3 regions of the Agrococcus sp. AC640b genome follow, and region 1 is predicted to be linked to each of the others. Evidence: predicted binding sites of a transcription regulator. Region 1 holds the regulator's gene; each other region holds the start of a gene.
What was found. Region 1 encodes HrcA, which represses chaperone genes, less so after heat shock. Its sites were predicted from a motif close to TTNGCACTCGNNNNNNNCGAGTGCNAA; they were not measured.
Positions count from the first base shown of each region.

Region 2: a site for HrcA is predicted at 1,688-1,714, ahead of groL (chaperonin GroEL). Genes of this name have one in related genera too.
Region 3: a site for HrcA is predicted at 1,288-1,314, ahead of groES (co-chaperone GroES). Genes of this name have one in related genera too.

Region 1 covers NZ_CEEDMM010000029.1:258,219-261,491, forward strand. The annotation lists gene ACZ6H8_RS12890 (DnaJ C-terminal domain-containing protein) at 1-669, opposite strand, end outside; gene hrcA (heat-inducible transcriptional repressor HrcA) at 666-1,691, opposite strand; gene ACZ6H8_RS12900 (DUF4870 domain-containing protein) at 1,819-2,556, shown strand; gene hemW (radical SAM family heme chaperone HemW) at 2,604-3,273, opposite strand, start outside.
Region 2 covers NZ_CEEDMM010000044.1:46,044-49,316, reverse strand. The annotation lists gene groL (chaperonin GroEL) at 31-1,650, opposite strand; gene ACZ6H8_RS15390 (DUF3048 domain-containing protein) at 1,786-2,835, opposite strand; gene ACZ6H8_RS15385 (LytR C-terminal domain-containing protein) at 2,915-3,273, opposite strand, start outside.
Region 3 covers NZ_CEEDMM010000018.1:45,966-49,238, reverse strand. The annotation lists gene rarD (EamA family transporter RarD) at 1-842, opposite strand, end outside; gene groES (co-chaperone GroES) at 916-1,212, opposite strand; gene ACZ6H8_RS08350 (class I SAM-dependent methyltransferase) at 1,349-2,527, shown strand; gene ACZ6H8_RS08345 (hypothetical protein) at 2,606-3,273, opposite strand, start outside.

The DNA of each region.
Region 1 (3,273 bases):
ACCGACCTCGCCCTGACCGGGCAGCTGGATGCGCAGGCCCGTGTCGACGCCGGCGGGCACGTCGACGGGGATGGTGCGCTCGGCGCGCACGCGTCCGTGGCCGGCGCACGTGGGGCACGGGATGGGGATGACGGTGCCGTGGCCCTGGCAGGACCCGCACGGCTGGCTCGTGACCATGTTGCCGAGCAGCGAGCGCACCTGACGCTGCACGTGCCCGGAGCCCTGGCAGATGTCGCAGGTCTCCTCCCGCGTGCCCGGCGCCGTGCACCGGCCGCCGCACGTCTCGCACAGCACCGCCGTCTGCACGCGCAGGTCGCGGTGCACGCCGAAGACGACGTCGTGCAGGTCGAGGTCGAGCCGCAGCAGCGAGTCCTGGCCGGGTCGCCTGCGCGGCCTCGGCCCCTGCTGCCTGCCCGTGCCGCCGAAGAACTGCTCGAAGATGTCGCCCAGCCCGAAGCCGGCCGCCTGCGGGCCGCGGTCGTAGTCGGCACGCGACTGCGCATCCGAGAGCACGTCGTACGCGTGCGTGACCTCCTTGAACCGGTCGGCGGCGTCCGCCGACGGGTTCACGTCGGGATGCAGCTGTCGTGCGAGCTTGCGGTATGCACGCTTGATGTCGTCCTGGCTGGCCTCGCGGGGCACGCCCAGGACCTCGTAGTGATCGCTCATCGCTCCTCGTCGTCGAGCAGCCGGGTGAGGTACCGCGCGACGGCGCGGACGGCTGCCATGTTCGATGCGTAGTCCATGCGGGTGGGGCCGAGCACCCCGACTCGACCGGCCTCGTGACCGCCGGCGCCGTACGCGCCCGTCACGATCGACGTCTGCTCGAGGCCGTCGGCCATCTCGCGGCCGATGCGGGTGGCGACGGCCGTCGCCTCCGCATCCATCTCGCCGAAGAGGCGCAGCAGGGTGACCTGCTCCTCGATCGCCTCGAGCACGAGCGTCACCGAGCCCGACAGGTCGTGGCCGCCGCGCACGAGGTGCGAGGCGCCGGCGATGACGAGGCGGTCGCCCGCGGTGGGCGCGAGCACCTCGCCGAGCACGGCGACGAGCCGCGCCGTCGCGGCCTGCACCCCCGGCGCTGCGTCGTCGACGACGGCGACGAGCGCATCCTCGGCATCGGTGGTGGGCTTGCCTGCGACGGCGAGGTCGAGGGCGCGGCCGATGGCCTGGGCCGCCTCCGCGCCGATCTGCTGCCCCGCGTCGACCATGCGCTGCTCGACGCGACCCGTGTCGAGGATGACGACGAGCAGCAGCCGCCACTCGGCGAGCTGCACGACCTCGACGCGACGCACGCGTGCCTTCGCGACCGACGGGTACTGCGCGAGGGCCACCTGGTTCGTCAGCTGCGACAGCAGCCGCACCGTGCGCGCCATGACGTCGTCGAGGTCGTCGGCCTCGTCGAGGAACCGGGTGATCGCGACGCGCTGCGCCGCCGACAGCGGCTGCATGCCCTGCAGGCGGTCGACGAAGACGCGGTAGCCCTTGTCGGTGGGGATGCGGCCGGAGGAGGTGTGGGGCGCGACGATGAGCTCCGCCTCCTCCAGCAGCACCATGTCGTTGCGGATCGTCGCAGCGCTCACCCCGAAGGAGTGGCGCTCGACGATGGAGCGGGAGCCGACGGGCTCGCTCGAGGCGACGTAGTCGCGCACGATCGCCCGCAGCACCTCGAGGCCGCGATCCGTGACCATCGTCCCCCCTCGTCTGGCACTCGTCGTTCGTGACTGCCAATCGTACCGCGACGATGGGTGCGTTCTCAGCCTGCTGCGAGCAAGATGGATGCAGCCGCACCCGGCACCCGAGATCGAGAGGCCTCCCATGTCCGACTCCAACGGCCCCGCCGCGACGCCCGACGAGCCGCAGGCGCCCAGCTTCGGCGCACCCGAGCAGGGCGACGCACCGCAGGCGGCTCCCGCCCCGGGCGCGCCCGCCCAGCCCTTCTCGAGCCCCGCGCCCGTGCCGCCCGCCGCGCCGGCGCATGGCGCACCCGGCCAGCACCAGCCGCCGCAGGCGCCTCCGTACGGCGCACCGCAGGGCGCACCGGGCCAGCAGCAGCCGCAGTTCGGCGCGCCCGGCCAGCACCAGCCGCCGCAGGCGCCTCCGTACGGCGCACCGCAGCCCGGCCAGCCCGGGCCCGGCCAGTACGGTGCTCCGCAGTACGGCGCTCCCGGTCAGCCGCAGTACGCCGCGGGTGCCCCCATGACGCCGCAGGACGAGAAGCAGTGGGCGATGTTCGGCCACCTCGGCGGCATCGCATGGGTCCTCTACCTCGGTTGGCTCGGCCCGCTCATCGTCTTCCTCGTCTACAAGGACCGCAGCGCGTTCGTGAAGCAGGAGGCGAAGGAGGCGCTGAACTTCCAGCTCTTCATGACGATCCTCACCGTGGGACTCCTCGTGGTCGGCACGATCACGAGCTTCATCCTCATCGGATTCCTGTTCCTGTTCCTGGCCGTGGTGCCGCCGATCCTCGGCATCATCTTCGCGATCATCGGCGGCGTGCGCGTCAACGGCGGCGGCTCGTACCGCTACCCGTTCAACTGGCGCATCATCAAGTAGCCGTCACCGATCGACGCGACGGGCACCCCGAGGCGGGGTGCCCGTCGTCATGTCGAGGCGGTGAGCCGACGCACGACGGCGTCGGCGAGCAGGCGACCGGCGAGCGTCGGCACGACGCGGCCGCGCATCGCCGACGGGCCGTCGACGAGACCCTCGGCGATGAGGCCGGCGACCGCCGTGCGCCCGGCGTCGTCGAGCACGTCGACGGGCAGTCCGTCGCGGATGCGGGTCTCGAGCAGCACGCGCTCGACGCGGCGCGTGTCGGCATCGAGCTCCTCGCGTGCGAGCGCTGGCGACTCCCCCGTGGCGAGCCGCTGGGCGTACGCCGCGGGGTGCTTCACGTTCCACCAGCGCACGCCGCCGACGTGGCTGTGGGCGCCCGGGCCCACGCCCCACCAGTCCTCGCCGTGCCAGTACGACAGGTTGTGGCGCGACACGGCTCCGCCGCGCGCCCAGTTCGACACCTCGTACCACTCGTAGCCTGCTGCGCCGAGCGTCGCATCCGCGGCCTCGTACATCGCGGCGTGCAGGTCGTCGTCGACCGGCGCGACCTCGCCGCGACGGATCTGGCGCGCGAGCGCCGTGCCCGCCTCGACGATGAGCGCGTACGCCGAGAGGTGGTCGACGTCGTACGACAGCGCGGCGTCGAGCGAGCGCTGCCAGTCCTGCAGCGACTCGCCGGGCGTGCCGTAGATGAGGTCGACGCTCGCGTCGAGC
Region 2 (3,273 bases), on a different contig from region 1:
ATGCTCGGGGCCTTCCTGTCGGTCAGGGACTCAGAAGTCCATGCCACCCGTGGGGTCGCCGGCCGGGGCCGGGTTGCGCTCGGGCTTCTCGGCGACGACGGCCTCGGTCGTGAGGAACAGGCCGGCGATCGATGCTGCGTTCTGCAGCGCCGAGCGCGTGACCTTCACCGGGTCGGCGATGCCGGCAGCGAGCATGTCGACGTACTCGCCGGTCGCGGCGTTCAGACCGTGACCGGGCTCGAGCGCGCGCACCTTCTCGACCACGACGCCCGGCTCGAGGCCGGCGTTGAGGGCGATCTGCTTGAGCGGTGCGTCGATCGCGACACGCACGATGTTCGCGCCCGTCGCCTCGTCGCCCGTGAGCTCGAGCTTCGCGAACGCAGCCTTGCCCGCCTGGATGAGCGCGACGCCACCACCGGCGACGATGCCCTCCTCGACGGCCGCCTTCGCGTTGCGAACGGCGTCCTCGATGCGGTGCTTGCGCTCCTTGAGCTCGACCTCGGTCGCGGCACCCGCACGGATGACGGCGACGCCACCGGCGAGCTTCGCGAGGCGCTCCTGCAGCTTCTCGCGGTCGTAGTCCGAGTCGGTCGCGTCGATCTCCGAGCGGATCTGGCGCACGCGACCAGCGATGGCCTCGGCGTCGCCGGCACCCTCGACGATCGTCGTCTCGTCCTTCGTGATGACGACCTTGCGCGCACGACCGAGCTGCGAGAGCTGCACGCCCTCGAGCTTGAGGCCGAGCTCCTCGGAGATGACCTCGCCACCGGTGAGGATCGCGATGTCGGCGAGCTGCGCCTTGCGGCGGTCGCCGAAGCCGGGAGCCTTGACGGCGACCGACTTGAAGATGCCGCGGATCTTGTTCACGACGAGCGTCGCGAGCGCCTCGCCGTCGACGTCCTCGGCGATGATGACGAGCTGCTTGCCCGCCTGGATCACCTGGTCGACGATCGGGAGCAGGTCCTTGATCGCCGAGATCTTCTGGTTGGCGATGAGGACGTACGCGTCCTCGAACACCGTCTCCTGGCGGTCGGGGTCGGTGACGAAGTACTGCGACAGGAAGCCCTTGTCGAAGCGCATGCCCTCGGTGAGCTCGAGCTCGGTGCCGTAGGTGTTCGACTCCTCGACGGTGACGACACCCTCCTTGCCGACCTTGTCGATCGCCTCGGCGATCAGACGGCCGATCTCGGGGTCGGCGGCCGAGATGGACGCGGTCGCCGCGATCTCCTCGGTCGTCTCGATCTCCTTGGCCTGCGCGACGAGCTCCTCGGAGACCGCAGCGGTCGCCTTCTCGATGCCGCGCTTGAGGCTGATGGGGTCTGCGCCCGCCGCGACGTTGCGGAGGCCCTCGCGGACGAGCGCCTGCGCCAGCACCGTGGCGGTCGTCGTGCCGTCGCCTGCGACGTCGTCGGTCTTCTTCGCGACCTCCTTGACGAGCTCCGCGCCGATCTTCTCGAACGGGTCGTCGAGCTCGATCTCCTTCGCGATCGACACACCGTCGTTCGTGATGGTGGGTGCGCCCCACTTCTTCTCGAGCACGACGTTGCGGCCACGAGGACCGAGGGTGACGCGCACGGCGTCGGCGAGCGTGTTGAGACCACGCTCGAGGCCGCGTCGGGCCTCCTCGTCGAATGCGATCATCTTTGCCATTGCAGTCTCGTCCCTCCTGGACACGTCGACACGTCAGCTGGCACTCGACCGTCGCGAGTGCCAGGGTCGAGTCTGGCACTCAGGGCACGCGAGTGCAAGCGAGCCCGACGCGTCGCGACCTGGTTCGCGGAGGGCTCAGGATGCGGTCGCGGAGCCGGTCGTCGGCACGAGCTCCACCCACGAGTTGCCCTGAGCGAGCACCACGGGCTGACCGGCGGCGTCGACGACCTGGATGGGCGTCGTGATGTCGGGCTTCGACCACGTCACGGGCACCCAGGAGCATCCGCTCGCGACGAATCCATCGCCGCCGCGCCCCTCGAGCATCGTCTGCGGGATGTTGCCGTTGTTCTCGATCTGCACCCGCAGCACCACGACGTTCGCGGCGCCGAGCTGCTGCCCGCCGGCGTCGAGGTCGGCGACGCCCTGCTGGCTGCGCAGCCATCGTCCCGTCGTCGCGTCGCAGCCCCACTGCCGCGACTGGCTCGGCGAGAAGCTCATCGCGAGCTGCGACGCAGGCCCTCCGCTCGACTGCGACGTCGGGGCGGCCGCATCGCTCGCGTAGGCGAACTGCGGCTGCGGCGGCGCGAGCGCCGCGTTGTCCTGCTGCAGCTGCGCGGCCTGCAGCAGCACGTCGTGCGGTGCGGCGTGCGCCCCGCCCCGGGAGAAGTAGGCGTCGTAGGTGCCGCCGCCGTGCACGACGTTCGCGGTGCCCGTCACGGCCTGCATCGCCGCGACGAAGTGCGGCTGGCCGCCCGAGTAGGCCACCATGCCGCCGAACGGGCCGACGATGCCGGGATCCATCGGTCGGATCGAGCGCACGGGGCCGATCTGCTGCGGCACGTTCGAGTGCCACACGGCGACGTAGCGCGTCAGGCCGCCCTCGACGAGCTCCTCGTACACGAGGTCGGTCGCCTCGAGGCCGTACTGCGGCCGCGCCTCGGGATGGTCGTCGATCTTCGCGACGATCGCGGGCAGCGCGATGGCCGCGTCGACCTCGGCGCCGGTGAGCGGCGCGAGGATCGGCTCCGGCTCGGGCGCGGGCGTCGGGGTCGGCGAGGGCGCCTCGGAGGCGCTCGGCGAGGGCGACGGCTCGGGATCGCCTGCGCAGGCCGTCAGGAACGCGGCCCCGACGAGGACGATCGCGGCGACGCGGGTCGCCCTGGTGGAACGCGTGAGAGCTCGCATGCGGGCAACGATAGGTGCCCGCGCGCAGGCTCGACGACGAGGCTCGCCGAGCGCACGGCCTCCCCGTCGCTCGAGGGCCTCAGGGCGCGTCGGTCGACCCCGGCTCGGGCGCCGCGCCCGAGCCGACGATGACGGTGAGCACGGAGCCGGACAGCGGCGTCGGGGTCGCCTCCGTCGCCTCGGTGCCGACCGCCTGCGCGAGACCGAGCGCGTACGGCTCGAGGTCGCCTTCGAAGTAGACGGTCGTCGCGTCGCGCACCTCGCTCGCGTCGGCGACGGCGGCGACGGGCCAGCCCGCCTCCTGCAGCGTCTGCGCGACGGCGTCGGCGGCACCCGTGCCCGACGCGTCGAGCACCGTGACCGTCGTGCCCTCCGGCAGCGCCGCGGGGTCGGTGACGGCCTGCGGTCCCTCGACGATGCTCGTGTCGACGCCACCGA
Region 3 (3,273 bases), on a different contig from region 1:
AGGAGCGACGCCCACACGAGCGCGAATCCCGCAAACCGCTCTGGCGGCATGGGCTCGCCCATGACGAGCCAGCCGAAGAGGAGGCTGATCGTGGGTGCGAGGTACTGCGTGAACCCGAGGGTCGCGAGCGAGACGCGGCGGGCTGCTGCGGAGAAGAGCATGAGGGGCACGGCGGTGACGATGCCGAAGCCGACGACGGCGAGCTGCACCAGCGGCGACACCTCGACGATCGTGGGGCCGACGACGATCGTGGATGCGACGAGCATCGCGATGGCGAACGGCACCGTGGCTGCGGTCTCGAGCGTGAACCCGGTGATGGCGTCGACCTTGGCGCCCACCTGCTTCTTCAGCAGGCCGTAGACGCCGAACGCGAGCGCGAGGGCGATGCCGATCCAGGGGAAGGATCCGTAGCCGACCACGAGGACGACGACGGCGAGCACGCTCATGCCGACGGCGACCCACTGCGCCGGCCGCAGCCGCTCGTGGAGGACGACGACGGCGAGCACGACGGAGACGACGGGGTTGAGGAAGTAGCCGAGGCTCGTCTCGATGATGTGGCCGGACAGCACTGCGGCGGCGAAGACGGTCCAGTTGACGAGGATCGCGACGCCGGACGCTGCGAGGTAGGCGAGGCTGCGGCGGTCGCGCAGCACGGCGCGCAGCGTCGGCCAGCCGCGGGCGATGGTGACGATGATCGCGGCGACGGCGAGCGACGCGAGCACGCGCCAGCCGATGAGCTCGATGGCACCGATGCCCTGCATGAGGACGACGTACATCGGCACGACGCCCCAGACGGCGTACGCGCCGATCGCGAGCGCGAGACCGCGCCTCGACTCCCGCATCATGCCTCCTCGAACGCGACGACGGCGGCGCCCACGCAGGGCGCCGCCGTCGACGGTGGTGGTGCGGTGTGCGTCAGCGCACGACCACTGCGAGCACGTCGCGCGCGGACAGCACGAGGAAGTCCTCGCCACCGAACTTGACCTCGGTGCCACCGTACTTCGAGTAGATGACCCGATCGCCCTCGGCGACGTCGACGGGCACGCGGTTGCCGTTGTCGTCGATGCGACCCGGTCCCACGGCCACGACCTCGCCCTCCTGGGGCTTCTCCTTGGCGGTGTCCGGGATGACGAGCCCGCTGGCAGTCGTCGTCTCCGCCTCGACCTGGCGGATGACGATGCGGTCCTCGAGCGGCTTGATGGAGACCGACACGGTTGCCTCTTTCCTGAGTCGACAGTCTGCTGGCAATCGACGTCGCCGAGTGCCAGGTCGACTGTACGCGAGCCGCTGGCACTCGGTCAACATGAGTGCCAGCGGATGCCGTCGTCGCTGCTGCTTGGATGGGGGGATGGATGCCATCGCCCTGCGCGCGCTGCTCACCAGCGAGGGGCTCGGCCTCCTCGACGAGGTCTCCTCGTCCCTCGACGATCTCGGCGGGGCGGTGCAGGCCGTCGCGACCCTGCGGCGCCGGGGCCACGATGCCACGCTCGTCGCCGCGGTGCTCACGCAGGCGCGGCTGCGTCGCAGGGCGGTGGCGAAGTTCGGCGAGTTCGCCGGATCGATGCTCTTCACCGAGGCGGGGCTCGAGCAGGCGACGCGGCTGCGCGTCGCCGCGCTGCACGCCGGCAGGATGCGGGATGCGGGGATCGACACGGTCGCCGACCTCGGCTGCGGCATCGGCGGCGACGCCCTCGCGATCGCGGGCGCCGGCTGCACGGTGCGCGCCGTGGACGCCGACGAGGTGACCGCCGCCGTCGCCGGGTTCAACCTGGCACCCCTGCCGGAGGCGTCGGTGACGCATGCGCGGGCCGAGGACGTCGCGCTCGACGGCGTCGATGCGATCTGGGCGGACCCTGCGCGCAGGGACGCGACCGGCACGCGCCTGCCCGTCGAGTCGTGGTCGCCTCCCCTGCCGTGGCTGCTGTCGCTCGCCTCGGATCGACCGATGGGCGTGAAGCTGGGCCCCGCGATCGACCGCGAGCTGCTGCCCGCTGACGCGGAGACGCAGTGGGTGACGGTGGATGGCGAGACGGTCGAGGCGGTCGTGTGGACGGGTGCGCTGGCTCGCGCAGGCGTCGCGACGTCGGCGCTCGTGCTCGACGGGTCGGGCGCCCACGAGCTCGCCGGCTCCCCCGATGCCGACGACGTGCCGGTGCGGGAGCTGGGTGCGTGGCTGCACGAGCCGGCCGGCGCCGTCATCCGCGCTCGCCTGATCGGCGCCGTGGCGTCGTCGCTGGATGCGGGCGCCGTGAGCGAGCGCATCGCGTACCTCACGACCGACGACGACGTCACGAGCCCGTTCACGCAGCGCTTCCGCGTGCTCGCGACGCTGCCGCTCGACGAGCGGACGCTGCAGCGCGAGCTGCGCAGCCGCGGCATCGGCACGTTGGAGATCAAGAAGCGCGGCGCCGACGTCGACCCGGATCGGCTGCGCAGGCGCCTGCGGCTGCAGGGCGACGCATCGGCGACGCTCGTCGCGACGCGCCTGGACGGCAGGCATCGGGCGATCCTCGCCGAGCGCGCCTGACTCGCGCCGCCGTCGCGCTCGCAGCACGCAGAACGCCCCGCCGAGGCGGGGCGTTCGTGCGATGCGGCGGTGGGCTCGCTAGAGCGAGCCGCCTGCTGCGAAGTACGGCAGCCACACGACGGCGTAGATGATCGTGACGACGATGCCGACGAGCAGCATGGCGATGCCGACGAGCATGGCGATGAGGCCCCACGGCTTGTTCTGCGGTGCGCGACGCATGCTGAGGAAGCCGGTCACGATGGCACCGATGCTGAAGAGCCCGCTCGCGGGTGCGAACACGATCGTGACGATGAGCGCGACGGCCGCGAGGGCGATCGCGGCGATCGTGAGACCCGTGAGCTTGCCGCGGGCCGGCTTCTCGGCCTGGCCGTACGACTGCTGCTGGCCGTAGCCGGGCTGCTGCTGCCCGTAGCCGGGCTGCTGGTACGACTGCTGCTGCCCGTATCCGGGCTGCTGACCGTACGAGGCGTCCTGCTGCCCGTACGAGGGTGCGGAGGCGGACTGCTGGCCGTAGCCGGGCTGCTGGCCGTACGACGGCGTCGACTGGCCGTAGGAGGGTGCCGCCTGCTCGGGCTGCTGACCGTACGCCGGCGCCGCCTGCTCGGACTGCTGGCCGTAGGAGGGCGCCGCCTGCTCGGACTGCTGACCGTACGCCGGCGCCGCCTGCTCGGGCTGCTGACCGTAGGAGGGCGTCGACGCGGGCTGGCCCCATGCGGGCGCCGCCTGCTCGGGCTGCTGGCCGTACG